2 regions of the Synechococcus sp. CB0205 genome follow, and region 2 is predicted to be linked to the other one. Evidence: predicted binding sites of a transcription regulator. Region 2 holds the regulator's gene; the other holds the start of a gene.
The links. The regulator NtcA, encoded in region 2, controls nitrogen genes in cyanobacteria. The targets are predictions, from matches to a motif close to GTANCNNNNGNTAC.
Positions count from the first base shown of each region.

Region 1: CB0205_RS0108665 (ammonium transporter) is a predicted target of NtcA. The motif match lies at 5,616-5,629, and genes of this name have one in related genera.

Region 1 is NZ_ADXM01000048.1:11,128-25,459, reverse strand. Features, by position in the region: gene CB0205_RS0108690 (CNNM domain-containing protein) at 1-864, shown strand, start outside; gene CB0205_RS0108685 (DUF2062 domain-containing protein) at 861-1,301, opposite strand; gene CB0205_RS0108680 (SLC13 family permease) at 1,332-3,137, opposite strand; gene CB0205_RS0108675 (Rrf2 family transcriptional regulator) at 3,307-3,735, shown strand; gene CB0205_RS0108670 (hypothetical protein) at 3,728-3,991, opposite strand; gene CB0205_RS0108665 (ammonium transporter) at 4,079-5,539, opposite strand; gene CB0205_RS0108660 (DUF4278 domain-containing protein) at 5,896-6,120, shown strand; gene CB0205_RS0108655 (hypothetical protein) at 6,217-6,435, shown strand; gene CB0205_RS0108650 (calcium/sodium antiporter) at 6,432-7,517, opposite strand; gene CB0205_RS0108645 (DUF389 domain-containing protein) at 7,575-8,684, opposite strand; gene CB0205_RS0108640 (SulP family inorganic anion transporter) at 8,794-10,482, shown strand; gene bioA (adenosylmethionine--8-amino-7-oxononanoate transaminase) at 10,486-11,754, shown strand; gene CB0205_RS0108630 (APC family permease) at 11,751-13,601, opposite strand; gene CB0205_RS0108625 (hypothetical protein) at 13,669-14,067, shown strand; gene CB0205_RS0108620 (hypothetical protein) at 14,068-14,332, opposite strand, start outside.
Region 2 is NZ_ADXM01000022.1:127,324-141,655, forward strand. Features, by position in the region: gene CB0205_RS15040 (hypothetical protein) at 1-75, opposite strand, end outside; gene CB0205_RS0103790 (photosystem II reaction center protein I) at 162-281, opposite strand; gene CB0205_RS0103795 (alpha-mannosidase) at 382-3,360, shown strand; gene psbN (photosystem II reaction center protein PsbN) at 3,357-3,497, opposite strand; gene psbH (photosystem II reaction center phosphoprotein PsbH) at 3,584-3,784, shown strand; gene CB0205_RS0103810 (TatA/E family twin arginine-targeting protein translocase) at 3,789-4,040, shown strand; gene pth (aminoacyl-tRNA hydrolase) at 4,049-4,681, shown strand; gene CB0205_RS0103820 (DUF3146 family protein) at 4,688-4,945, shown strand; gene CB0205_RS0103825 (polyamine oxidase) at 4,942-5,379, opposite strand; gene CB0205_RS0103830 (DUF3084 domain-containing protein) at 5,376-6,557, opposite strand; gene ntcA (global nitrogen regulator NtcA) at 6,633-7,373, opposite strand; gene rph (ribonuclease PH) at 7,438-8,172, opposite strand; gene CB0205_RS0103845 (cob(I)yrinic acid a,c-diamide adenosyltransferase) at 8,290-8,868, shown strand; gene dcd (dCTP deaminase) at 8,868-9,461, shown strand; gene thyX (FAD-dependent thymidylate synthase) at 9,465-10,187, opposite strand; gene CB0205_RS0103860 (thioredoxin domain-containing protein) at 10,242-10,781, opposite strand; gene CB0205_RS14235 (NIL domain-containing protein) at 10,866-11,294, shown strand; gene CB0205_RS0103870 (hypothetical protein) at 11,294-11,821, shown strand; gene CB0205_RS0103875 (lytic transglycosylase domain-containing protein) at 11,831-13,846, opposite strand; gene glmM (phosphoglucosamine mutase) at 13,944-14,332, shown strand, end outside.

The DNA of each region.
Region 1 (14,332 bases), on a different contig from region 2:
GTGCCGGGATCACGGGCACTGGAGCGCATCAAGGCCAGGCCCGGGCGGGCCCTGGTGCTGCTGGTGGTGATCAACAACCTGTTCAACATCTCCGGTTCAATCCTGCTCGGTAGCCAGGCCAATCAGGTGTTCGGAAGCGTCGGGGGCCGCTGGGCCCTGCTGCTCTTCAACGTCGGGTTCACGGTGGCCGTGATCCTCTTCGCTGAAATCCTGCCCAAAACGATCGGCAACAGCTTCGCCATGCCGATCTCCTTGGTCTCGGCGCGCATTCTGCTGATGCTCGAGCGGCTGACTCTGCCGCTGCTGCTGGTGCTGGAGAAGCTGATGCCGGCCATCACCGCGACGAGTGAACTCACCACCAACGAACGTGAGATCCACCTGATGGCGCGCCTGGGCTCCCAGCAGGGCCAGATCGAAGCCGACGAGGCCGCGATGATCGGCAAGGTCTTTGCCCTCAACGACCTCACCGCCAGGGATCTGATGGTGTCACGGGTGGCGACCCCGTCCCTTTCAGGCGGCGCCAGCCTGGACTCGGTTCGCCAGGAGATCCTTGAGGCCGCCGATGACGCCTGGTGGGTCGTCCTGGGGGAAGAGGTGGATGAGGTGCTGGGGGTTCAAAGCCGCGAGCGAGCCATGGCTGAGCTGCTCAGCGGTGGGGGCTACCGCCTGATCAGCCAGCTCTGTGATGCGCCGCAATTCGTCCCCGAGATGATCCGCGCTGATCGGCTGCTCACCAGCTTCCGGCGCGGCGACCGCAGCTCCGTGCGGGTTGTTGTCGACGAGTTCGGGGCCTTCGTCGGCCTGGTCAGCGCCGCCGACATCCTTGGGGTGCTGGCCGGTTGGAAGCGGGTCCCCGAGGGCTAGGTATGGGCGCGGCCCTGCTGGCTGCGCTTGAGCAACCACCAATAGATCCCGCCAAACAGCGCTGCGCTAAGGGATCCCACCAGGGTGGAGCCCAGCAACAGACGGCTGGAGATCGCCAGCCCGAGCTCCCAGATGCCCCCCTGCTGAATCGCCTCAAGGGTGGGCAAGGCAGGGCCAGGACCCAGCAACCAGCAGCCAACGCTGTAGTTGAACCAGTAGAGGGGGATGTAGGTCAGGGGGTTGCTAATCCAGGTACCCGCCGCAGCCAGGATGTGGTTCCCGCGCACCAGGCTGGCCAGGGCGATGCCCAGCAAGGTCTGCAGACCGAAGATCGGGAAGCACCCCATGAACACCCCAGCCGCCAAGCCCCGGGCTTTCTGGCCGCGACTGGCCTCGTGATGCCACAGCCAGAGCAACCACTGTTTGAGGCGCTTCATCCAACCCCGAGGGCCTTGCGAGCTCACGTTCTACAGGCCGAACCAGCGGCAGACCATCCAAGGAACGGCGATGGCCATGGCAATCGTCAAGGGGAAGCCATAGCGGGAGACGTCCAAGAAGCGATAGCGACCCGGGCCATAGACCATCAGGTTGGTTTGGTAGCCAATCGGACTGAGAAAGCTCTGGCTGGCGCCGAAGAGCACCACATAAATCAAGGCCATCGGCGGTAGGCCAAGCCCCTGGGCCAACTGACCCGCGATGGGAATCAACATCGCCACCGTCGCCGCGTTGCTCATGACTTCGGTCAACGCGACGGTGAACAGGAACACCACGAGCATGGCGCCATAGACCGGCCAGCTGCTCAAGCCGAGCAACAGGGCCTGGGCCAGGGCAGAGGCCAGACCCGTTTTTTCCAGGGCAACGCTGAAGCTCGCCAGCGAGCCCAGGAGCACCAGTACATCCAGGCGCACCACCCGTTGCAGTTCACCGGCGCGCAGGCAACCGGTCACCACCATGGCCACCGTGCCCAGCAGCACGGACGCCACCAAGGGGATGATCTCAAAGCTGGGCAACAGCAGCACCAGGGCAGCAATCAGCAGCGCCACGCGCTTGCGGCTGACCGTGGGCAGGTCCTTCTCCAACTGCTCCAGGACCACCAGGTCATTACTGGCCGCCAGGCCGCGGATGGCGTCCTTGGGACCCTGCAGCAGCAGCACATCCCCCTCACGGAGTTGGGCGCGCCCGAGCCGTTCCCGCAGCACGGCATTGCCGCGCCGCAGGGCCAACACCGTGGCGTTGTAGCGCTGCCGGAAACGCAGATCGCGCAGGCAGTCACCGGCGAGGGTGGAGCCGGAGGGCAACAGCACCTCCACCATCCGCTGGCTGTTGTCCTGCTCCAGGCTGAGCGGTTGCTCCGGCGTGGGGGCCAAGACCACTGTGTGGTCCTGCTGGAGGCGCAGCAGGTCCTCGCGGCTGCAGCGCAGCAGCAGACGATCCCCGAGCATCAAGGTGCGGTCGGCCAAGGGAGGCATAAAGCGCTCCGTGCCGCGGTGCAGCTCCAGAACGTCGAGGTCAAAGCGCCGTTGCAGCCGCGTGGCGTGGAGTGACTGGCCAATGAGCTCAGAACCCAATGGAATCTTGACCTCGGTCAGGTATCCACTGCTGGAGAGGTCAGCGATCAGGTCGTCGTCATCGCGGCCCCGATCCGGCAGAAAGCGATCGGCGAGCAGCACCATCAGCGACCCGCCCAGCAGCCAGACCCCCAGACCGATCGGGGTAAAGCTGAACAAGCCAAAGCTGCCGTAGCCCAGACGGCTACTGACCTCGCTGGCCAGCAGGTTCACCGAGCTGCCCAGCAGGGTGATCGTCCCCCCGAGCACCGTGGCAAAGGACAACGGGAGCAGCACCTTCGAGGGGGAGATGCGGCGGCGTTTGCACCAGCCCTCCACCACCGGAAGCAGGCTGGCGACGATCGGGGTATTGGGGACGACCGCCGAAACGGGGCCCACCACCGCCACCATCAAGGCAATCATTCGCTTCGGGCTGCGAATGGCGTCGGAGCCGATCAAGGCGCGCAGACGATCGAGTCCCCCGCTGCGGAACAGCCCAGCGGAGATGGCGAACAGACCAGCCAGGGTGATCAGGGCAGGGCTGCCAAAACCCTCCAGGGCTTCCCGCGGCTCGATCACGTGGAAGCTGACCAGCAGGCCGGCGGCGAGCAACCCCGTGAGATCGGGCGCCAGCCAACCGGAGATGAAGAGGACCACGGAGCCCAGCAACACCACCAGCGTGATCAGGGCTCCGGGCTGCAGAGCGGCAGCAACAAGATCAGCCAAGGGAGGGGCGATCGGGTAAGGCCCTCAGCCTACAGCTCGCAAAACACGGCACACGGATCGGGAATAACAGCACAGCGAGAAAAGTTCAGCCAGAGCCGATTCTCCTAAAGGGAACTTGGCGATACCGATTCCCAAGTGCTTTACCGTGGAATCAACCCGAGCACGTCCGTTGCCCTTCAACGCCAAAACCAGATACGGGCTGCTCGCCCTGATCGAGCTCGCTGGCATCCAGGCCCAAGGAGGACGGCTACAGGTCTCGGTCATCGCGCAGCGACAGGGCATTCCCGAGCGCTACCTCGAGCAGATGATGACCAGCCTGCGCAAGGGGGGCCTGCTCAACAGCAGCCGTGGCCCCAAGGGGGGCTACCAACTGGCCCGACCCGCCGCAGACATCCGGCTGAGCGAGGCACTCGAATGCCTCGAGGGCAGGTCCGAACCGCAGCCACCGGCTCAACAGAGCCTGGAGCAGCAGGTGCTGCACTCGATTGGGACCCAACTGCAGGAACAGCGCCTGGCCCTCCTGGAGTCCACAACCCTCACGGACCTTCTCGCCCAACGGGATGCACTGCTTCAGGCGCAAGCGATGTACTTCATCTAATGGCACTCAAGTTGTTGCGGGGCGCCCGGGGAGCCCGATCAATCCAGGGCGAAAGACTCATCACCAGCAGTGGAACCACCACGAGGCCCAGCAGCAGCATCACGCCCAAAAAGTGACGGACCACCAGGGTGATGAGCGGCACCTGGACCGACTGGGGCAAGACCTGCCGGCAGTCCACGCAAACCAAGCGCGGAGGGCGCTCCTCGGTTTTGGTGAGCAAGCGCGCACCGCAGCGGGGGCAGGGCAAAAGCGGCACCCTTGGGCCCGTCCATGCTGCCAGCCAAGGCCCTGAGGCAATAAAAAAGGCCCGCCGAAGCGGGCCCATCGAGCAGAGCTCAGAGGATCACTTCGCCGAAGCGAAATCGGGGTAAGCCTCCATGCCGTGCTCACCGATGTCGAGACCTTCGATCTCTTCCTCCTCAGTGACGCGGATGCCGCCGAAGAGGCCGCCGATCACGGACCAAGCAATCCAGCAGGTGACCAGGGTCCAGATGGCGTAGGCCGCACAGCCCAGGGCCTGAATGCCGAGCTGGCTGAAGCCGCCGCCATTGAAGAGGCCAAGGCCTGCAGAACCGACGTCCATGCCATCAACGCCCCAGAGGCCGATGACGAGGGTGCCCCAGACGCCGCACACACCGTGGACGGAGAAGGCGCCGACGGGATCGTCAATGCCAGAGGCATCCAGTGCGGAGACTGCGAAGACAACGATGATGCCGCCGACGGCACCAGCGACCCAGGAGCCCACCAGGGTCATGTTGCCGCAACCGGCAGTGATGCTCACCAGACCGGCCAGGATGCCGTTGATGATCATCGTCAGGTCGGGCTTGCCAGAAGTCAGGGTGGAGACGATGGTGGCAGCGATGGCGCCACCGGCAGCCGCCAGGGTGGTGGTCACAGCCACGTAGGGCACGTACTGGTCCATCGCCAGCTCAGAGCCGGGGTTGAAGCCGTACCAGCCGATCCAGAGGATCAGGGCACCCAGGGTTGCAATCGACATGTTGTGGCCGGGGATGGCCTGGGGCTTACCGCCCACGAACTTGCCGATGCGGGGGCCAAGCAGCATGGCGCCCACCAGGCCGGCCCAAGCACCCACGGAGTGGACGATCGAGGAGCCAGCGAAATCAATGAAACCCAGCTCGCTCAGCCAGCCGCCATTCCACTGCCAGGAACCGGAGACCGGGTAGATAACAGCAGTCAGAACCAGCGCGAAGATCACGAACTCGCCGAACTTGACGCGCTCAGCCACGAGGCCAGAAACGATCGTGGCGGCGGTGCCGGCGAAGGCAGCCTGGAACAGGAAGTCAACGGTGGGAACCAAGGCTCCCTCGGTCACCATCTCAGCGGTGACGGTGGGGTCAAAGAAGAGGCCGTTGAAATAAAGCCAGCCATCCACCAGGGATCCGCCGTACATCAGCGAATAACCGATGAACCAGTAGGCGGTCACCGCGAGGGCGAACACGAACAAGTTCTTGGCAAGGATGTTGACGGCGTTCTTCTGGCGACACATCCCGGCTTCGACCATGGCGAAACCGGCGTTCATGAAGATCACCAGGATCGTGGCCACCAGGAGCCACATGTTGTTGGCCAGGAACGCTGCGTTGAGCTCGGGGAGCTCAGCGGCGCGGGCCGAAAGGTTGAACACGCCCAGGCCGAAAAGAGCCAGAGGCACACAAGCCAGCCAGGTCAGCGAACGGCCGGAGGACAGTCCTCGCACCTTGCGGAGCAGAAGCTGAGGAGCCTCCAGCAAGCTCGCTTCCTGCAGGCTCTTCGACCGAGGCCGAGAGACAGGAGAAGCAACAGTCATCAAAAAGCAGTCGCTGGGTGGATGACGGATTACCGCCATTAGGTGCCAATGTTCCGCATCACAGACCACAGTCAAGGTTGCATTCGCTACCAATTCGCAAGTCCATCAGGAATTGCGCTAAGGCAGCAGAAGGAATGTGAAGAAAAAACGTTCAACGGGCCACAGTAACTATTACAAAAAAGACAAAAAAGAGGCTTTTGTTCACTCTGAACATTCTTCATCCGCTAGAATGCTGCAGAAGGACAAAACGTTGAGTGAGCCCCCTTTGGGCCTGGCTCCACCGGAAGTAGCCCACCGCGAGGCGAAGCAACGCTCCTTCCCACGAAGCGGACAACCAGCCAACCCTTCGAGGCCCGATGACCACCATGAGCAAACTCCAGTACCGCGGCGTCACCTACGACAACGCCAACCACGAACAGCCCACCAGCGCTCCCGTTGAGCACGCCTACCGCGGCCAACATTTCGAAGCGCCCCTCCGTCACGAAGCGGCTTCAGTCGACACCACTGTCGATCTGCAGTACCGCGGGCATCACTACAACCACCGTCAGGCCGAGGCCGCTTCCCAGGTCAACCAAGGCTGATTCCGCCCCAAAACCAAGGCTTTTGGTTTTGGTTCGTATTGATACATCAGCGTCCAACGCCTCCCCCTCCAATAGGGGGAGGTTTTTTTGTGGGCCATGGACATCACCCTGACGTCCGTAGGAGAGAGCTACAACCTCAAGCACCGCACGGTGATGGGGATGCTTTGGCTGCAAACCCACTTCGCCGATGAAACCTGGGACTTGATCTGCTCAGGACAGGTCAATCTCAACCGCCAGAGCAGCGAGACCCTCTACAACGACGCCACCGCCGCAGGAGTCAGCGTGTCCATGCTCCCAAGCGTTGTCTGCTCCTAACCGGCGCTCCTGCGCTGTTGCATCCAGCGCAGTGAGGTCCAAGTCAGGAAGACCAACACCAGGGGGAGAGCTGCCACCAAGACGAACAAGCGGAATTCATCAATACCCGGAGCTGCCGTACTGCTGAGAATCTGCTCAACCAAATAGAGGCCGTAGGCGCCAAGCAAGAGCCACCCCTCAAGGCGATTGATCACGCCGCCACTCCAGAAAATCGGCAGGCAGGCCAAGGTCGTCAGCACCATCACTGGGAAATCACGGCGCAACAGTTCAGGGCTGACCAACAGTCCGTTCTGACCCGAGACCAGGGCGCACAGACCCAGGATCAAGAGCTGGTTGAGCAGGTTGCTGCCCACCACGTTGCCGATGGCAAGATCCGCCTTACCCCGGTAAGCCGCCACCAGGGACGTCACCAGTTCAGGCATCGAGGTGCCAGCCGAAACGATTGTCAGACCGATCACCGCCTCACTCACCCCGAGGGTCTGGGCCGCAGCGATGGCGCCTTTGATCAGAACCTGGGAGCCCACCACCAGCAACACCAGACCCAGGGCCAATTTGACGATGGCCACGGGTGTGGTGGAGGCCCCTTCCGCATCAATGTCATCAAGACCGTCCTCGTGGTCTTCCCGCGCCGAGCGCACCTCCCAGACCAGTGTGATCACCAGTGCCGTCAAAAGAGCCAGACCCGCAACCCAGGAGAAGCTCCCGGATGAGGCCATCGCCCAGGTGGCCATCGACACAGCGATGAGCAGCGGCACATCCCGCCGCACCAAGCGACTACGAACGCGTAGGGAGGTAATGGCCGCGCTGGCGCCCAACACCACCATCACGTTGAAGATGTTGGAGCCCAGAACGTTGCTAACGGCAATCGAGTCCCCGCCGGAATTTCCCTGCAGGGTCGAGAGCAAGCTCACAAACAGCTCAGGGGCGCTGGTGCCAAAGGCAACGACCGTCAGGCCGATGACGATCTGAGGAATGCCCAGCAGCAAAGACAGGGCTACCGCGCCGGCCACAAACAACTCGCCCCCGCCAAAGAGGAGCAAGATGCCCGCGACGATCTCCAGAAAGGTGAGGGCGTCAGGCATGGCCAGCAGCGGACTGGCCCCAATTGTGCACAGAACAGCCGAAATGTCTTCAGGCCGTTACCCCGGCACGGCCGGAGCCGCGGGCGGCGGGGCGACCGCTGGAGCAGGGGCGACGCTGGCCGGCTCAGCTTTCTCTGGAACCACCTCTTGGGGTTCTTCCACGGGGGTGGGTTCGGGGTTGGGTTCGGTCTCAGGACCGATCACGTCAATGGAGACCCGCTGGACCAAAAGGCGGTAGCGGAATTTTTGCGTCCTGTTGATGAAGTCCTGAACCGCCGCAACCTGTTTCGGGGTGGGCAGGTTGGGGCGACTCACCCGAACTGCCGCCTTGATCAAAGGGGGGTTTTGCGTCCAATCGATCTTGACGTCGGTGAGTTCCGAATCCCGCCCCAAGGTGATGGTGCGTTGGCGCAGGCTCTCGGTGATGGCCCGCTCGACCTCCTGAAGGGCCTGACGCTGTTGGGCTTGTCCCAGCAGCGTCACAAAGCCACCGGTCAGCGGAATCAGCAGCAGTCCCGTCAGGAGCAGGCTCACCAGACCCATCTGACTGCGGAAGAGCTGCTGGCGCAGGCTGGCCTGGGTGGCCACCAAGGTGAGCAATCCCCCCGAGAGAATGCCCAGCAGGTTGGCGGCAAACAGCAGGGCTGCTCCCCTGGCCGGTTCCCACTGCTGAAGCGACAGCAACAGGCCCAGGACACAGACCGGAGGCACCAAGGCCACCGCAATCGCCGTGCCTGCAACGGATGACACCGCCTCCGGCTTGAGGCGGCCGTAGGTCGCGATCGACCCCGCCACCAAAGCAATGCCCAAATCCAGCAGGTTCGGCGTGGTGCGCCCCAGGACCTCATCGCCCAGAACCGGCAGGTTGGCCACCCAACCCAGGGCCGCTGAGGTCAGCACCGTGATGCCGACGCCCACGGCCAGGGTCAGCAACGCACGGCCCACCAGGGCCAGTCGTCCCTCCAGGATCGCGAAGGAGGCACTGCGCAGGGGCAGGATCCAGGGGGCAATCAACATTGCCCCGATCACCACCGCGGCGCTGTCCGCCAACAGTCCCAGGGTGGCGATCAGGCTCGCCGCAACCGTGAGCACCACATAGGACTGATCCAGGCGGGCTTCCCGCTCAAAGCTGGCCTCCAGGAACGCCAGGGGTGTGGGCTCGCCCATGGCTCGCGCAAAGTCCTGGGCTCAGGATGACCGATTCGCTAACGCCCTGCCGGCAAAGCCCCAATCGATTCGGCTCAGACGTAGCGTTTTGGCCCCATTAACAGTGGTCATGACCCCGGCGTCGACGTCCCAACGTGCGTCAAGTTTTCGCCTGCTGAATCAGATCAGCACCAACAACATCAAAGGGGATCTCTTTGGCGGCGTCACGGCCGCTGTGATCGCCCTACCGATGGCCCTGGCCTTCGGCGTCGCCTCAGGAGCCGGGGCAGCGGCCGGCCTCTGGGGTGCGGTGCTGGTGGGCCTGTTCGCAGCCCTCTTTGGCGGAACCCCCAGCCTGATCTCCGAACCCACCGGTCCCATGACCGTGGTGATGACGGCCGTGATCGCGAGCTTGACGGCCCGCAATCCCGAGCACGGGCTCGCCATGGCCTTCACCGTTGTGATGCTGGCCGGCCTCTTCCAGATCGCCTTCGGTCTGCTGCGGCTCGGTCGCTACATCACCCAGATGCCCTACACGGTCATCTCGGGCTTCATGAGTGGGATCGGCCTGATCCTGATCATCCTGCAGCTGGGACCCTTCCTCGGTCAGGCCAGCCCGAAGGGCGGCGTCATGGGCACCCTCAACAACTTGCCCCAGCTGCTGGCCAACGCCCGGCCCACCGAGATCACCCTGGCCGTGGTGACAATGGCCATCCTCTGGTTGACCCCGGCGGCCGTCAAAAAAGTGGCCCCACCCCAGCTGATTGCCCTGGTGGTGGGGACGCTGCTCTCGATCACCGTCCTGGGCGGCGGGGGCGGCGAGGAAATTCGCCGCATCGGCGAGATCGCTTCCGGCTTCCCCGCTCTGCAGATTCCCCACTTTGAGCTGGGCGAATTGCAGTTGATGTTTGTCGACGCAGCCGTGCTGGGCATGCTGGGCTGCATCGATGCCCTGTTGACCTCGGTGGTGGCCGACAGCATCACCCGCACCGAGCACAACTCCAATAAAGAACTCATCGGTCAGGGCCTCGGCAACCTCGCCTCCGGCCTCTTCGGTGGCCTGCCCGGCGCCGGCGCCACCATGGGCACCGTGGTCAACATTCAGAGCGGCGGCCGCAGTGCCCTCTCTGGCATCAGCCGTGCCCTGATCCTGATGGTGGTGATCCTCGCCCTCACCGGCGTCGCCGCCCAGATCCCCCAGGCCGTCCTCGCCGGCATCGCCCTGAAGGTGGGTGTCGACATCGTCGACTGGGGCTTTATCAGGCGCGCTCACCGCATCTCGATCAGCGGCGCACTGATCATGTATTTGGTGATCGCCCTCACGGTCCTCGTGGATCTGATCGCCGCCGTGGGCGTGGGCGTCTTCATCGCCAACATCCTCACGATCGACAAGATGAGCGCCCTGCAGAGCAAGAGCGTCAAGTCGATCAGCACCGGTGACGGCGACCTCGAGATCAGTGATGAAGAGCGTCAACTCCTCGACGACGCCCGCGGTCAGGTCCTGCTCTTCCAACTCAACGGGGCGATGATCTTCGGCGTCGCCAAGGCGATCGGCCGCGAGCACAACGCCATTGGTGACTGCCGCGCCGTCGTCTTTGACCTAACTGAGGTCTCTCACCTCGGCGTCACGGCAGCCCTGGCGGTGGAGAACGCCGTGGAGGAAGCGATCGAGAAGGGCCGCGAGGTCTTTGTGGTCGGAGCGAGCGGAACCACCAAGCGCCGCCTCGAGAAGCTGGGGCTCTACAAGAAACTCCCCGCGGAGCGCACCGGCCTGGACCGTCGCCTGGCTCTGCAACAGGCCGTCAGCGCCATCACCTGATCCATGGCCTGGCATCCCCATCTCTGGCATCCGATCACCCAAGTGGCGCGCAGCGACGCGCCGGCTCGGGTGGTGAGAGCCCAGGGTTCCGTTCTTCAGCTCGAAGACGGCAGGGAGCTAATCGATGCCATCAGCAGTTGGTGGGTCACCCTCCATGGCCACGCCGAACCCAGCGTTGCTGAAGCCATCGGGCGGCAGGCGCAGCAGCTGGAGCAGGTGATCTTTGCCAACTTCAGCCACAGCCCTGCGGAAGAACTCGCCAGCCGCCTTAGCGCCCTGAGCGGCCTCGAGCGTTTGTTTTTCTCCGACAACGGCTCCAGTGCCGTTGAGGTCGCCTTGAAGATGGCCTGGCAGTGGTGGCGCAATCAGGGCAGTGAACGCCGCCAACTGATCGCCTTCGAGGGGGCCTATCACGGCGACACCTTTGGAGCGATGGCCGTGGGGGATCGCTCGGTCTTCACCGAAGCCTTCGAGGAGCTGCTCTTCGATGTCACCCGACTGCCCTGGCCCGCCACCCACTGGGGTGACGAGCAGGTGGAGGAGCGGGAGGAAGCCGCCCTCGCGGCCCTCAGGGAGGCGCTTCAAACACCCACCGCAGCCCTGATTGTCGAGCCCTTGATCCAGGGGGCCGCAGGGATGCGCATGGTGCGGCCGCAGTTTCTAAAAGCGGTGGCCGAACAAGTGCAAGCCAGTGGAGCCCTGCTGATTGCCGATGAAGTGATGACCGGCTTTGGCCGGACGGGAGCACTGTTCGCCTGCCAACGGGCCGGGATTCGACCGGATCTTGTGGCCCTCTCCAAAGGTCTCACCGCTGGTTTTTTACCGATGGCCGTGACCTTGGCCAGTGAACGGATCTACGCCGGCTTCATCAGCGACAGCGAACCCACGGCAACCTTCTTCCACGGCCACAGCTTCACCGCCAATCCCCTCGGTTGTGCCGCTGCTCTGGCCAGCCTCGATCTGCTGGAGGCCAACCCCGAGCGTTACCGGGACTTTGAGGCGCGCCACACCCCCCACCTGGCGGCCCTCGCCCAGCACCCGAAGGTGCTTCGGCCTCGCTGCACAGGAACCGTGGCGGCCTTCGAGCTGGACGCTGGCCAGACCAGTTATCTCAACCCGATTGGGAAAACGGTTCAGCGCCACTGCATCGATCAAGGCGTCTACCTGCGGCCGCTGGGCAACGTCGTCTATCTCTTGCCCCCGCTCTGCACCAGCACCGACCAACTGGAGCGCTGCTACGGCGCCCTGCAGTCATGCCTCGATGCCCTCTAGGCAGGCGGGAAGTAGCGAACGAGGGTAAAAACGCGGCTGTGTTGAGCATTGAGGGCCTCCCGCATGTTCAAGCCGCGCTGGTTGAGCAGCAGATGATCAAAACGGCGCCTGGGAATCGCCATGGGCATCACGATCGTGAATTGACTCCCGGGGCAGCGGGCCTCCTCCTCGGCCACGAACTGGGCAAAGGGATCGATCAAGGAGGCGAAGGGACTCTCCAGCAGGCGCAACTCAAATTGAGGCGCATCGCCCACCAGTCGATGCCAGCGCAGGCGCAAGGCCTCGAAATCGTCCTCGGGTTCACAGACCCAGACGCCGATCACGCGATCAGACACCTGGGCCGCATAGCGCAGGGCCTCCAGGGTCGGACGGCTCCAGGAGGCCAACCAAACGATGCTCTGGTTCTCCAAGGGATCGCGCCGATCTGGCCAGGGGACTGAGCAGTCCTCCCCTGGTTTCAGCTCAATCGCCTCATAGACCCGCTTGTAGCGGCGCCCAATGCCGGCCAAGCCCCAGACCAGCAGGGGGAGAAGCAGCACCACGATCCAGGCGCCCTCGTCAAATTTGCTGACGACAATCACGGCAAACACCACCCCGGTGGTGAACGCTCCGAGAGCGTTCAGCGCTAGGCGGCCGCTCCACCCCTGGCCCCGCCGCACCCACCAGTGCTTGACCAGGCCCGCCTGGGACAGGGTGAAGGCCAGGAACACCCCCAAGGCGTAGAGATTGATCGCGACATTGGTGTTGCCGCGGCAGACCACGATCACCAGGGCTGAGACCAACAGCAATAGGCCGATGCCGTTCTGGAACACCAGACGATCCCCCAACCAAGCCATCTGGCGAGGCAGGTAGCGGTCCTTGGCCAGCAGTGCCGCCAGCCGGGGGAATCCAGCGAAGGCGGTGTTTGCCGCCAAGCCCAGGATCAACAACGTGCTGATCTGCAGGAACCAATAGAGAGGATTTCCGAGACCGAACACCCGCAGACCGATCTGGGCCAGAACGGTGCGATCGGCATTGGGGGCAATCCCGTAGAGATAGGCCAAACCGCTGACGGCCAGAAACAGCAGCGCCAGCAACACACCCATCACCAGCAGCGTGGCCTGGGCCCGGCGGGCCGAGGGCTCACGGAACACCTTCACCCCGTTGGCAATCGCTTCAATGCCGGTCATCGCCGAGCAACCGGCGCTGAAGGCCCGAAGAATCAAGAACAGGCCCAAGGGCTCCAGGGCTGCGATCGCCGGCGGTGCGTCCGGGCGAAAGCCATGGGCAAACACGATGTTCTGCAGACCAAACAGGGCCAGCAGCGCCACCATCACCACAAAGGCGTAGGTCGGCACAACAAACAGGCGACCGGCCTCCTTCAGACCCCGCAAATTGGCCCAACCCACCAGCGCCAACAGCAGCAGCGAGAGGCTGGTCTCATGGGCCAGAAGCCCTGGAAGCAGAGAGCTCAGGGCCTGGGCCGCCGCCATCAAGCTGACCGCAGCGGTCAGGGTGTAATCCACCAGCAGTGCCGCCGCCGCCGCCAACCCCGCCCAGGCGCCGAGGTTCTCCCGGGCGACCACATAGGAGCCTCCCCCCTCGGGGTAGGCCTGAATCGCCTGGCGATAGGAGAGCACCACAATCGCGATCAAGCCGACGATGCAGGCCGTGATCGGCAGGGACAGACCCAGGGCACCGCTGCCGGCCAGGAGCAAGACCCCCAGGGCGGCCTCCGTCGCATAGGCCACCGAGGAGAGGGCATCCGAGGAGAGGATCGGCAGCGCAATCAGGCTCGGCAGCCGCTGCGCATCCGATTCCCTGCGCAGCAGAGGACGCCCCAAAAGACGACGGGCAAACGAAAGCAACCCTGTGGCGCGCGGCTGGCCTCACCATGCCCAGATCTGCCCTTGCTGGCAGCCCATGGGCCGTGCCATGACAAAGACACCCCATCCGGGGGAGTCCATGCGCTCGAGCCTCAACGACCTACTGGAACAACTGGTGCTGCGGGGGTGGGCCAAGCTTGACCTTCCCGCCGGGGTTCCCAAAGTCACGCCCGATTGCCCCTGGTGGAGCATCGACCTGGGCCCAGTGACGACCGTTTCACTCCACCCGTGGTCCAACGGGCTCTTGGAGTTCAGCATCTGCGTCCTGATCGATGCTGAAGAGCAAATCCAGTCCTATGAACTGGAGTGCAATGCCATGCCCGTCCCGGTGGCCTTGATCAACTGGTGGGGGGGACTGGAGATCGCCCTAGAACAGAGCGAAGCACTGAAAAACCAGCTGATCGCCGCCTGGGATCAAGAGATCAGCGCAGGCGGCGAGTTGCCCTGATCAACCGAAGCGGCGGCGGCCGTCATTGAAGCTGGAGAAGCTGGTGACCTCACCCCGGCGCGCCTCAGCGCCAGCGGTTTGAGCCAGTTTCCAGACATTGCGGCTGATGCGCCTAGCCCGCAGGCCGCCCCGCTCCACCTCGGCGCTGCCGGGACGGGCACCCATCAAATAAGTCACCTCTGCCGTCGACAGGGGCGCACCCGTTTGCAGGGCCAACTGGGTGAGCTCCAGGCGCTGGCGCAGGGAGGCGACATCACAGGCGCCA
Region 2 (14,332 bases):
CAAGGGGACCAGGCTCGTGGCGGCAATGGAACATGCAGAAACCCCTTGGATCAGTCTCTTCCGGAGCTGAGTCACCAAGGGGTCGCGTAAGGCCGCGATCTTGCCACGGCTAACTGGTCAAAAAGGCCGAGGTGGTGCCGGTTGCTCAGCCCACCTGAGGATCACTCCTCCAGGTCTTTGCGGCTGGGCGTCCGGCTGGGATCGCTGGCCAGAAAGCCGAAAACGAAGATCCCGATAAAGAAGAAAACGACCGAGTAAACCGAGATCTTGAGGGCAAGCATGGGTCTGTCCGGCGGGTGACAGGGAGTGACAAGCGCCAAATGGGCCCTGAACGAGCCGGCGGCAGCCGCATCATCCTATGGGTCGTGAACGCGTTGACCGATGTCAGAGGGGCCAGAGGGCGCTGTTCGCTCCTGGATTGAAACGTTTCAGGCACAAACCCGTTGGGACCTGCTGCCGCTCTGGAGCGTGCAGGCGCCTGACGGAGACAGCGTTTTGGCCCTGGATGACCCCTGGGGTGCATACCACCGCCCCGACTGGCATCAACGTGGATTGCTGAGCTGGCCGCGCGGCGGGCGATGGATCAGCCTGCGCCTGCAGCTGGTCTGCCCTGAGTCCTGGCAAGTGGCTCAGCGCAGTGATCGGCGTGCCCGTCTGGCCCTCTGTTGGTGGGCCGATGCCGTGGAGCTATGGGCTGATGGGGCCTTGGTGCACCAGGGCGACCTGTTCGACAGCGCCTGCCGCTGGGCCCTGCCGTCCCCTTGGTGGGAAGGCCAGCCGTTGCAGCTGGAGCTGCGGCTGCGCTCCCCGCTGCATGACGACGGGGCCTTGATTCACAGCCGGCTCGAGCAGGAGCCAACGGATCTCTCGGACCCCACTGGGGTGTTGGCGGCCCAAGCTCTGTCTCTGGGCGCCTCGCGTTTCTCTGGGGATGCCTTGGCAGCGTTGCAGCCAGAGCTCGAGAAGGGAGCCCTTCCCAACCTGTTGGCGCGGATGGCCCAGGCTCGCCCCCCGGGCGGTTTCCATCTCTTGGGCCACGCCCATTTGGATTTGGCCTGGCTCTGGCCGGTGGCGGACACCTGGCAGGCGGCGATTCGCACCTTCGATTCGGCCCTGACGTTGATGGAGCGTTTCCCAGAGCTCCACTTCGCCCACTCCACCCCGGCGCTCTACGCCTGGATGGAGCAGCACCGTCCGGCGCTCTTTGCCCGGCTGCAAGCGGCCGCGGCACAGGGTCGTTTTGAGCCGGTCAATGGCCCCTGGGTGGAAACCGATTGCGTCTTGGTTGGGGTCCCCTCGTTGCTGCGGCAGTTTGAGGAGGGGCAGGCCTACAGCCACAGCCGCTTCCCCCAGTGGACGCATGAGCTCTGTTGGTTGCCCGACAGTTTTGGCTTCGCAGCCGGGCTTCCTGCCATCGCCCAGCTGAGCGGAGTGCGTTGGTTCTGCACCCATAAGTTGGCCTGGAACAGCAGCAACCCTTTCCCCCATCGCCTGTTTCGCTGGCGCAGTGCCGATGGCTCGGAGCTGTTGGCCCTGGCTACGGCTCCCATCGGTACGGGCGGCGATCCCCAGGGGATGGAGACCTACCGCCAGCAGTGGCAGGCGGCGACTGGTGTTGATCAGGCCCTATGGCTCCCGGGGGTTGGCGACCACGGCGGTGGCCCAACCGCCGAGATGCTGGAGCAGCTGGCCCTCTGGCAGCAGCAGCCCGTGGCCTGCCCCCAGCAGCACGGAACCCTGCGCAGATATCTCGAGGGACTGGAGCCCCTGGCTAGCCGATTGCCGGTCTGGCGAGACGAGCTCTACCTCGAACTGCACCGCGGCTGTGCAACCACCCGCCCGGATCAAAAGCGCCATAACCGCACCCTCGAGCGCTTGCTTCGGGAGCTCGATTGGGTGCAGGCCCTGCTGCACCTCCGCGGCAGCGAGCAGCCCGGTGCGGACTGGCGAACGCTGCTGTTTCAGCAGTTCCACGACATCCTTCCAGGCACCTCAATTCCTGAGGTGTTTGAGCAGGCGGAACCGCAGTGGCGCCAAGCGCGGCGCTTGGCAGCCCGTCAGCGCGATCACGGGCTGCAGGCGCTGCTGCCCGCGCGCGGCGGAGCTGAACCTTGGTGGCTGGTGCAACTCCAGCCCCAGCCTGCGGAGCGGGTCACCCTGCGCCTGCCCGCTGGCGCCTGGTGCATCGAGGGGGCCCCGGAGCAGCTCCCCAGTCAGGGGCGTCCAGCCGGTGGGACATGGGTTCAGCTCCCCTTGGACTCGGCTGTTCAGGCGGTTCCTCTGGAGCGCGCGGATGGGCTGCCGCAGGCCGCGGCAGCAATCACAGACCCGGTTGTGTGCGAGGCGAGCGCTGGGCACTGGCGCCTGGACAACGGATTGGTGCGCGTCGAGATCGGGGCGGACGGCGTTCAGCAGCTCTGGGGAGCCGATGGTGTGCCCGAGCTCTCGGGCCCTTTGCAATGGCGCCGTTGGAGCGATCAGGGCGAGTTTTGGGATGCCTGGGACATTGCGGCGGACTACCGCGAGCAGCCACTGCCTTTGACTTGGCAGGGAGCACCGGAACTGGTGGAGCAGGGGCCGCTCTGTTGCCGCTTTGTCGTCCGCGGCCGCTGCGGCCAAAGCACGCTTCGACTCGACATTCAGCTGCGGGCCGCCTCGCCGTATCTGGAGCTGGCGTTGTCGGTCGATTGGCGCCAGCGCCATGAGCTGTTGCGGCTGGAATTGCCCTTGGCGCAGGTTGCTCAGCGCTATGCCGCAGATACCTCTGCGGGGGTGCTTGAGCGGCCGGCCCAGGCCCTGACGGCCAGGGAGCAGGCACGCTGGGAAGTGACGGCCATCAGTTGGCTGGCCAGTCAGGCGAAGGCCGGAGCGGGTGGTCTGGCGGTGTTGCTGGATGGGCCCCAGGGCGTCTCCGCCACCCCCGATCAGCTGGGGGTGTCCTTGCTCAGAGCACCCACATGGCCTGACCCCTCGGCCGATAACGGACACCAACGGCTTCGGCTCGCGTTGGTCCCTTGTGCAGCCGGGTGGGCGTCGGCCGGGGTGCCTCGTTTGGCGCAGCGTTTTCGAGAACCGCTATGGATTCGCCCGGCCCAAAAGGCGGCCCAGCAGGCGGAGGTCTTCGCTCCGATCGACTTGATGGAGTGCATGGGTCCAGCCAATCCCCAGATCCGCGTGCTCAGCTGCAGGCCCGGCTCAACCCCAGGTCAGCTGGCGCTGCGGCTGCAGAACCTCAGCCCTCAGCGACAGAGTTGGACTCTGGACTCGCCACGGCGTTGGCGCCGGGGGAATGCTGAGACCTGGCAGAGCGGAGCTCTTGTGCTCAAGCCCTGGCAGGTCGTCGCGTTAGAGCTGGTTTAGTCGTCGTGGTCGTCAAAGGGGTCGCTGAGCTGCTTCGACGGAGGACCAAAGGCGGTGTAGATCCCGAAGCCGGTGAGGCCCAGCAGCACAGCCAAGACGGCCAGTGCCACGGACATGGCTGGGGAGGTGGTTTCCATCACAACTCTCGACGGGGCCAGCCGCTCAGGCGGCCAGGCCCCTTACAGTAACGAGACCTACTCCTTGCCAGAGAGCACAGCCCGACATGGCTCAACGCACCCGCCTGGGAGATCTGCTTCGCCCCCTGAACTCCGAGTACGGCAAGGTTGTGCCCGGCTGGGGCACGACCCCCGTCATGGGCGTGTTCATGGCCCTGTTCCTGGTGTTCCTGCTGGTGATCCTCCAGCTGTACAACAAGTCCCTGATCCTCGACGGCATCACCGTCAACTGGAACGGCATCGGCTGATCCGATGAACGTCTTTGGGATCGGATTGCCTGAGATGGCGGTGATTGCCGCCGTGGGTCTTTTGGTGTTCGGTCCCAAGCGCCTACCCGAACTGGGTCGCACCCTTGGAAAAACCCTGAAGGGTTTTCAGTCGGCCTCGAAGGAATTCGAGCAGGAGTTCCGAAAGGCGGTCGACACGGTGGAAGCGGAAGTCACCCAGGCTTCTTCAGAGCCCCAGCCTCAACTCAAGGCCGACGACGAGCAAGCGGCCGGTTGAAGGACTCCATGGCTCCTTTGAGTCTTGTTGTTGGTTTAGGGAACCCGGGCGAGAAGTACGCCGGAACCCGCCACAACGTCGGATTTATGGCGCTGGAGCAGCTGGCCAAGCGTCAAAACAGCAGCTTTAAGCAGCAGTCCAAGCTCCACGCCCTCGCTGCGGAGGTGGGACAAGGGGCCGAACGCCTGCGTCTGTTGATGCCTCAGACCTACATGAACGACAGCGGTCGTTCGATTCGTGCTGCTCTCGATTGGTTTGGCTTCGAGCCCAACCAGATGCTGATCCTGGTGGACGACATGGATCTCCCCCTCGGTCGCTTGCGCCTGCGGCTCTCGGGCGGTGCTGGCGGGCATAACGGTCTTCGCAGCACCATTGCCCATCTCGGTGGCCAAGAGTTCCCCCGCTTGCGCATCGGGATTGGCGCTCCTGCCTTGAATCCGGTGGAGCGTAAGCAGCGCACTGTCGGCCACGTCCTCGGCCGCTTTGCCGTCGCCGAACAGCCGGTGCTCGAGGAGGTCATTGATGAGGTCTTGGCTGGTCTGGATCTGATTCAGCGCCTGGGGTTTGAGCGGGCTGGTAACAGGCTCAACGGTTTTGTTGCTCCCTCTGCCGCCAAGCTGGTCGAGCAACCCACTGCCTGAGTCCGCGTGAGTCGCCTCCCCACGACAACGGCGCAATTGCGGGTGCTGCGCCAAAGCTTTAGCCAGCGGGTGCTGGAGGGTGAGGTCAGCGCTGGAGGGTTCGAGTGGACGTTCGCCTGGTTCTTTGACCGCGGCGAGCTGCAGGTGGAACCTTCCCTCGGCCGGGCCTTGATCCAGGACGCGCTGCTGCGCTTCCTGTTGAAAACGGACTACCAGCTGGAGGCGGGTGGGGACTACGCCTTCAGCGTGCGGGCCAGGTTTTAGGCAGCGAGCTGGCGCAAGACGACCAAGCCAGGTTCCCGCTTGAGCTCCGTTCCCCAATGGCGCTCCAGCAAGAGTTGAGCCACGACATCGTCGTAGTCCCTTGGGGGCAACCTCAGGCCTTCTGGAAGCAATCGCCGCCAGCCCCTGGGGGGCTCCAGCTGCCAGTAGCGGGCTCGTGCGGCCAGGGTGGTTCCCGCTTCAGGGATGACCTGGACAGCCAGGCCAAGGTCGTTGAGTTGCCGCTGCCAGTGCTTGCTGCCCGTTCCATCGCCGAGCACAACACCCTCAAGACCCGGACGCTCTCGCCAGATCGCAATCTGCTTGAAGCACTCTTCCGGGGAGAGCACGGCGGCAACCTCGATCTGGCCTGTGGTCTGGTCAGAGCGCACCAAGCCGCATTTGCTGCGGCCGGGATCGAGTCCGATCCAAGTCATTGCGGGCGCTGCCAGCGAATGTCGACGGCAATCGGGTCGGCCAGATCACTGTTGCCTCTGGAGACGGCCTCGAGCTTGGCGGTCTCGCCCAGGGGGCGGTTGACCAGGGCCTCAGCCAGTTGATTGAGGCGTGCTGGGTCAAATTGAAGGCCGTTGGCCAGGGCCCCTTGGCGTTGGGCTCGGGTAAAGGCTGCTGCCAGGAGCAGGTTCAGGCGGCTACGCACCTGGTCTGGGGAGCGCTCATCGGCCTCCAGCACGGTGGTGGCCAGTTGTTCTCCACTACGTACCACCCGTTTGTTGGGTCTGACATCCGGGAAGGCCACGACCTGACGCTCCCCTTTGAGCACATTGGCCGCTGAGATCAGACTCACGACCCACTCGCCGCGTTTGCTGAGGGTGGTCTCCAATTTGCTGATGTCGCTGCGCGGCACCAACAGGATTTGACGGTTCGGTGTTTCGCCTGGCAGCACCCGCTGGTAGACGTTCAAATTCGTGCGCTGCAGCAGGGCGTGGATCACGTCTCTGGCCTGGCTGGGCTTCTCGATCCGTACCTTGGCTACCTCCAGGATTTGGCCACTGCTGATCACCACATCACCCTGACGTAGGGCAATCAGGTTGCGTTCGAGACGCTCGAGCTCTTGGCTGCTGCTTTTGATCTTGCTGTTGAGCTTGGCGAGCTCAGAGCGGTTGCGCTGGAGATCGGAATCCTTCGCGGCGATGTCACGGCTCAGGCGATCGCGCTCGGCCTCCAGTTGTTTGCGTTGCTCCATCAGGGGAGCCAGTTCCTTCTGCAGTCGGCTGGCCTGCTCGGCCACCACCTTGAGTTGGCGTTGGGCCTCGCTGCGCTCGTTCTCTGCGCTGCGCAGGGCGCTCCGACTTTGGGCCAGGTCCTTGCGACTTGAGCTCAGGGCATCGCGGCTGTCCCGCAGGCGCTGTTCGATCTGATCGAGTTCAAAGAGCCCCGTGCGCAAGCGATCACTGACCAGCAGCATCAGCCCAAGGGAGATGGCACTGATCAAGCTGCCGGTCAGCACCGTGATCACCACGGCGGTCTTCTTGGGCCGCAACCGGAACAGGCTCAGCCGCGCCTTGCCGACCTTGGATCCCAACCGATCCCCCAGGGTGGAGAGCACTCCCCCGAGGATCAGCAACGTCAGGATCAGGATCCAGCCGGACACGACGTTGGGCGACGACGATCAGTATCGGTTGTGGGGGCTTGGAACGCAGCTGGGATCGGCCACCAGTTCAGCCGTTTAGCTGAAACGTTTGGCGAGGGCCAATGGATCGAAGACGGTGATTTTTTTGCGGTCGATTTGCACCAGGCCGTCGTTGCGGAGGTCGCCCAAGAGCCGGGTGATCGTGACGCGGGTCGATCCGATCGCTTCGGCAATGGCCTGGTGGGAGAGGCGCAGGTCGATCGTGATCCCTTCGCTGCTGGGCACGCCAAAGTCGCGGCAGAGCACCAGCAGGAAACTCACCAGTCGCGAGGACATGTCGCGGTGGGTGAGGGTTTCGATCATGGTCTCGGTTTGCAGGATCCGAGAGGAGAGACCTTGCAGAAGCAGTAGACCAACCGCCGGGTCCTGCTCAATCGCCTTGCGGACGGAGGTGGCGGGAGCCGTCACCAGCTCGACGCGAGTAAAGGCAATCGAGTGATAAAAGCGGTCTGAACGCTGGCCTGTCAGTAAAGACAGGACGCCGAAGAGGCTGTTCTCCCGCAGCAGTGCCACGGTGATTTCTTCGCCGGATTCGTAGACCCTGGAGAGCCGGACCGCACCCCGCTTCAGCAGATAAACCTTTTCGGCGGGGTCGCCGGGGAAAAAGATTGTTTTGCCGCGCTCAACGATCTCGGTGGTGCTACCGCTCAGGCCCCGGATGACATCCAGAAGCGTGGCATTGGGTGGCAGGGGACTGCCCGCGATCGGTGCGATCACTGACGTACCGGTCGTAGGGCTAGGGGAGTAGCGGCTGAATCCTTGCGTTGCCACGACCATTTCAGCGCGACTGAGTTGCCTGGAACCTACGGATCAGTCCAGGGCCGCCCTGTAGCCATTGAAACTAATTTGCTGCCTCTGCCAAGGCCTGCTTCTGGGCCTGCATTAGTTGATCGATGCCGCTTTCCGCTAGGTCAACCAGGCTGGAAAGCTGTTGGCGACTGAAGGGTGCGCCCTCCGCGGTGCCTTGAATTTCGAGCAAATGTTGCTCTTGATTCATCACCACGTTCAGATCGACCTCTGCTCGGCTGTCCTCGCTGTAGTCGAGATCGAGGAGTGCGGCGCCATCCACGAGGCCAACGGAAACCGCCGCCACCTGCCCCACCAGGGGCGATCGTTCCAGCACTCCGCGCTGTTCCAGGCGTTGCAGGCCGACGGCTAAGGCGGCCCAGGCTCCAGTGATGCTTGCGGTGCGGGTGCCGGCATCGGCTTGAAGGACGTCACAGTCGATTTGCAGGGTCCGCTCCCCTAGCGCCTCCAAATCCAGGCAGGCCCTGAGGCTGCGGGCGATGAGGCGTTGGATTTCTTGGGTGCGACCGGAGAGCTTCATCAGCTCCCGTGGCTGCCGGCTGGGGGTGCTGGCGGGGAGCAGCCGGTAGTCAGCGCTCAGCCAGCCCTTGCCGGAGCCTTTACGCCACTTCGGAACACCCTCCTCTAAGCAAACGCTGCAGATCACAGCCGTGTTGCCCGTGTACACCGTGACGGAACTCAGGGCGAAGCCCATCGGATCCCAAGCGAAGCGCGTGCTGCGCAGGTCCGTTGCGCTGCGGCCGTCCCGCCTGGGTTGGGTGCTGCTCATCGCGGGCTGGCTCAGTGCCTCGATGGTACGGGTGTTTGCACTACAGGTAGTGCTTGTTGCTTGCCGGACGGCCTAACGCCGCTACATTCAGGATCCCAAGCGGCAGCCATGCACTCGATGACGGCCAGCATTGCAGCCACGCCCCGTGCTGGACACCTGCGTCCGTTGGCTGTGGTCCCGGCGTCGGCCCCCGCGCGCAGCGTGCGCCTGGCGGCCCAGCAGGAGGGCCAGCTCCAAGTGCACACCGCTCCCTTCCGCGGCAGCTTCAGTGGGGTGTTCAGTCAGGCCCTGCGCAGTGCCGGGCTTGGTAGCCGCGTTCTGGTGAGCCAATTCCTCAAAGGTGGGGTCGATCAGGGGCTGGAGAGCAGTGTTTGGCTCTGTGGCCGCCTTCAGTGGCTGAGGCCAGCCGTGGCGGGTTGCCTGGCTGATCCCGTGCCGGCATCCCAGGCCGATGTCGAGGCTGTGCGCGAGATCTGGGCGTACACCCGTGAGCAGCTGCTGAGCGGTCAGCTGGATCAGTTGGTGCTCGATGAGTTGGGCCTGGCCGTCGAACTGGGCTACTTGTCCGAGGCGGAGGTCGTTTCAGCCCTGGAGCAGCGGCCGTCCCACCTGGATGTGATCCTGACGGGGCCCTCCATGCCCACCGCTCTGTTGGCCATGGCCGATCAGGTCACCCAGCTGCGCCGAGGTTTCTGATGCTCAAAAACGACCGTTGGATCAACGAGCAGGCCGCCTTGGGCATGCTCGAGCCCTTTCAGCCGCAGCTGGTTCGTCATCTTGATCCGGAGAACAGCGAAAAGCCGGTTCTCAGCTTTGGCTGCTCGTCCTATGGCTACGACCTGCGCCTCTCCCCGCAGGAGTTCCTGATCTTCCGGCATGTTCCCGGAACGATCATGAATCCCAAGCGCTTCAACCCCGCCAACCTGGAGCCGGTGCCTCTGCACGAGGACGAGGACGGCTCGTACTTCATCCTCCCAGCCCACTCCTACGGATTGGGTGTGGCGCTCGAGAAGATGTGCGTCCCTCCCAACATCACCGTGATTTGCCTGGGCAAGAGCACCTATGCCCGCCTGGGGATCATCGTTAACACCACCCCAGCTGAGGCCAGTTGGGAAGGTCACCTGACCCTGGAGTTCAGCAATTCCTCCGGAGCGGACTGCCGCATCTATGCCAACGAGGGCATTTGCCAGCTGCTCTTCTTCGAGGGTGATCCCTGCGAGACGACCTACAAGGACCGGGCTGGCAAGTACCAGCACCAGCCCGAGCGGGTCACCTTGGCCAAGGTCTGAGCCCTAAGGCGCCAGGCGCGCCTTGTGCAGGCGGGTCTTTTCGTACCAAGCCGCGATCTCTGGGGCCCAGGCCTGGAGGTGGGGCCACATGAGATCGCAGAGCACCCGGATTTCCTCCTGGGCATCGAGCTTGGCGCGCAGGTCCATGAAGTGCAGGAACGCCCGCAGCGAGAAGCTCACCACGAAGTGCTGGCGGTAATCGAAGGGCAGGATGCCGCGGGCGTGCTCCTCGGCGAACCCCGCCGCGAGCATGTCGCGATAGCGCTCGGCCGCGGCTTGGCAGAGGGCGAGATCCTTGGCGCGCTCGTCTGCGCTGTAGGTGTATTTCTTGCCTTGTCGATCGCTGTACTGCCCTTCGGGGCGTAGGTAGAAGACCTCTTCGAGTTCCAGCTCGCCGTTGGCCGCCCGGCAGATGCGCTCGCCGGTGTAGCGCATGGATTGGACGTCAAAGCTCACGCCCACCCGGTGGGTGCGGGCCTGCTGCATCACGGAGTGGGGGAACCAGCCCACGTTCAGCACGATCTGGGCGTGCTCCAGCGGACCGTAGTGACCGCGCTCACCGGCCAGGAGACGTTTGACGCAGATCTCGCCGGCCTTGGTCTCATCGGGCCATTCAGCGCGATCGGCCGCCACAAACCCTTCGCTGTAGTCCTGGTGCATCCCCGCATAGACGCACTGCTGGGGGTTGGGGGTCGCTGCAATCAGCTCAACCCGAAAGCGTTTCATGGGCGGGCGATGGCGTGGGGAGCTGGTGCTGCAGGGTAACGGGCTTTGGGGAACTCAGCTGTGGCTGCGGGGGCCTGCCATGGTGGTTGCCTCCGCTTGAGGCAGGAGGCTGGTCTCGGCAACACCCGCCATGGCCGGCAAGGGGGTGCCTGCCACCAAGGCTTCAGTCAGGGCTTCCAATTCGCTTTGGCTGCGGGCGCCGACGGCGCGGCCCACGCGGGTGCCACTGGCATCGAAGAATTCCAGCTGCGGGATGCCGTTGACGTCGTAGCGATCCACCTCCGGTTGCCAGCGGGGGTTGTCGACGTTCAGCAGCACCACATCGAGTTGATCGTGGTGTTGGCTCTCGACCTTCTCCATCGCTGGGGCCATGGCTTGGCAGGCCTCACACCAGTCCGCGTAGAACTCGACCACGCTGGGCCGGCCATTGCTGAGGGCAACGGCGGGCTCCAGCGACTGGCGGGCCAGCTTCTCCAGGGGTGCCGCCGGTGAGAGCCCGCCGCGCAGAAGGAAGAGCCCTAGGGCCAGAAGGGCGGCCACCGCAGCCAGCAGCATGCGCTCGCGCCGTCCCAGGGCTGCCGTGTTGCTGTCCACAGGTGGTGTGTTGATGCTTGGCGCCAATCTGCCAGGGCTGTTCCCATTCCGCGTCGATACCCTGACGGTGGCTGAGTTGCGCCCTTGAAACGCCGCATCACCCTTCACTTCCCGCGGGAGGCGGTGCATCAGCCGATCACCTATCGCCTGGCGGTCGAATTTGATATCGCCGCCAAGATCCTGCGGGCGCAGATCGCTCCGAACCAGAGCGGAACGATGGTGGTGGAGCTCTCCGGCGACATCGATGATCTCGATGCGGCTGAGCAGTGGTTAGAGGGCCAAGGCCTGGGCTTGAACCGGGCCTCCGGTGAGATCGCGATTGATCCCCAGCGTTGTGTGGACTGCGGCATCTGCAGCAGCGTTTGCCCGAGTGGTGCCCTGAGTTTCACTGCTCCCCATTGGCGACTGGAGTTCAATGCGCAGCGCTGCCTGGTCTGCGAGCAATGCATCCCCTCGTGTCCGTTTGAAGCGATCGCCCTGGTGTTGGATCAAGCTGTGGGCGCTGCCCAGTGATGCGCCCGTCCATGCGCCCTGTGACTGCTGTTCTTCGCTTCCTGGTCCTGCCGTTGCGGGCACCGATGTTGCTGGTGCTGTTTGCTGTCAGCGCCTTCATGGGATTGCACTGGGCTGATGTGTCTCCGCAGTTGCTGACCCAGGCCAGCACGCCGGTGCAGCAGGAGTTCGCAGGGCCTTGGTTCTGGCCGCTGCAGTGCATGCAGGCCCTTCTGGTGGTTGTGCTCTGCACCATGCCCGATCTGCTTTTGCGGGAGCTCTCGCAGTTGATGGCGGCCAGTAAGGCGCTGACCCTGGTGGTGACCTTGCTGGTGGTGATCACCGGGGGCCTTTACCTCCTGCACCTGGCGGTGCTCTCTGAGGTGTTGGTCTTGGCCTCGGCGGTCTTGCTCGCCCGGCTTGATCTCACCCGGCTTCGGATTGCACCGGCGCCCCTGCTCGGAGCCTTTGTCCTTTGCAGTTGGGTATTAGCGGGAATCCTGGTGGGCCGCTCCCTGTATGCCCATCTCGGGTTTGTCTTTGCTTAGGGGCCGGTATCAGCGGCAGAGGGTCTCGGCGCTTTCTGCGAGCCGCCGATAACTCCAGTAGTTGCCCAGCACTTTTTTGGTGTACAGCCGGGTTTCGGGGTAGGGGATGGCCTCGGTCCAGAGCTCCGGTTCGCGCTGCAGATCAAAGCCCCGAGAGTGGAGCCAACTGACGACGGCACCGGGGCCAGCGTTGTAGCTGGCGATGGTTTGGAACAGGTTGCCCCCGCTGCTGCTGAGCAGTTGTTTGAGGTAGGCCGCCCCTAGGGCTGCGTTGCGGGCTGGATCGCTCAGGGCCTGATGGTCCAGGGGTTCGCCCGCTAGTTCGCTGGCGGTGGCTGGCATCAGTTGCAGCAGGCCACTGGCTCCAGCCCCTGAGCGCACACTTGGGCTGAAGCGGGATTCCTGCTTGGCGACCGCCAGCAAGAGGGCGAGATCGACACCCGTCGCTTCACTGGCGGCGCCCAGTTCCGCGCCAAAACGCCGGGGGTGCAGCTGCCGTTCCCGCTCGAGTTGTCCCCGGCAGCCGATCTGGGGTAGGCGAAAACTGGCCCGCTCGAGTTGTCCGAGTCCGGTCCAGTCATCGCCGATTGCCGTGCGCAGGCGACCTTCGATCAGAACGTCCTCAGGTCGGCTGGGGGACCTGCCCCCTTGCTTGGTGCGCCAGCTTTCCCAGGCCTCCAGTGCTTGCCCCCGCTGCCAGAGGGCATCGATGCGTGCGTCACCACTGGCCAGGGGTTGCCAGGGCTGAAGCGGCTCTGTGCTGGTGAGTTCCTGGTGAGACTGTCCCAGACGTTCGCTGGCCCGCCAGCTGTAGTAGCCCAGGGGTTGGCTCCGTTGGCTTTGCCGCCAGAACTGCTCCGCGCTCGCCTGGTCTCCCTGCTGCTGGGCACTCCAGCCGCGCCAGAACAACTGGCGCGCCGCTAGAGGTGCGGGCAGGTTGGCGCTCTCCAGATGGCTGAGCCAGCCACTCGCTTGGCGCCAGTCCCGCTGCAGCAAGGCCTTGCGCGCCTCGCTCCACTGGAGTTCCCAGCTGGCTGGGTCATTGGGCCAGCGGCTGAGCACGGTGGCCGGATCGACCTGTCCTGCTTCGGCAAGGCGAGCCTGCACGGGGGCGCTGTCCTGGAGGGTTGGCGGCAGTTGTTGGAGCCGTTCAACCGCTCCTGCTGCCGGAGATTGCGCCAAGAGGCGTGCTGCCTCTGCACCCTGCGGGCCTTCGCTCTGGGCGATGCGCAAGAGCCAGTCTTCGGCCTGCGTTTGTTGCGCGCGGTTCCCCCGCAGCAGGGTTTGAGCCAGGCGCAGCTGTAGTTCTGCTGTGGCGGGCGTGTCCCCAAGGCAGCGCAGGGCGGCTTCACTCCGTCCCAGTTGCGCGAGCCCCGCGGCGAGTAGCTGCTTGTCTTCGGCGCTGAGCGCAGCGGCACGGGTCTCGCAGGTTTGCAGCAGGAGCGCTTCGGCTCCGGGCCAGCGGGCACCCCAGCGGGCGAGGTGCAGGGCATCGCCTGCTTCGAGGGCTGCCGCCAGGGCCGCCGGGTGGGCGGCAAAGCGCTCCAGCAGCGTCAGCCGCAACTTGGGTTGCTGCCGGCCCAGGGCATAGAGGGCATCGGCACTGGCGGGTTCCCGCGGAAAGCGCCGCAGCAGTTCTGCCCAGAGGGCCTGGGCTTCCTGGGGACGTCCACTCGCTTGGGCTGCGAGGGCCGCGCGTTTGAGGCTGATCGCCGCCAGCACCTTGTTGCTGCCGCGGTTGCCCCAGCCCTGGCCCTGGAGCCAATGGCGCCGATCCTCAGGGCTGCTCTTGGCTTGAGCGCTCAGCAGCAGTGCCGCATCCCTTCGCCGGTCTGGATCGAGGCTGTGTTTGCGGCTGCGGGTCAGCTCGGCTGGGCTGCTGTTGGGGGTGAGGGGCGGAGCCAGCTGCACCAGAACCTGCCGCCCGGCGGCCAGTGCAACACCCGTTCCCAGGCAGCAGAGACCCAGCAGTGCTGTGCCCAGAAGGCTTTGGCGTCCTTCAGCGGAACGGGGGCGCTGGGCCAAAGCAGTGGGATAACTCTGCGCATTCTTGGTGAGATGCGCTCCGCTTGCATCGCAAACCCGGCGTAACCTGCCGCGAGCCTTGATCCATCAGCTCGCCATGTCTCCGCTTGGGGCGCCATTCCCGTCTGGTACGGCGAGTTTTGGAACCGATGGCATCCGCGGCCGGGTTGGGCAGGTGATCACGCCCGCCCTGGCCCTGCAGGTTGGCTACTGGTGCGGTCGGGTCCTCCCTGCCGGTGGTCCGGTCGTGTTGGGAATGGATTCCCGCAGTAGCGGACCGATGTTGGTGGCCGCCTTGGCTGCTGGGCTGACCGCAGCGGGCCGTGAGGTGTTGGATATCGGCCTGTGTCCCACGCCTGCCGTTCCCGGCGCCATTCGTCAGCTCGGAGCCAGTGGCGGCCTGATGGTGTCGGCCAGCCATAACCCGCCCCATGACAACGGCATCAAAGTCTTTGGAGCCTGCGGGGCCAAGTTGGCCAAGCAGCA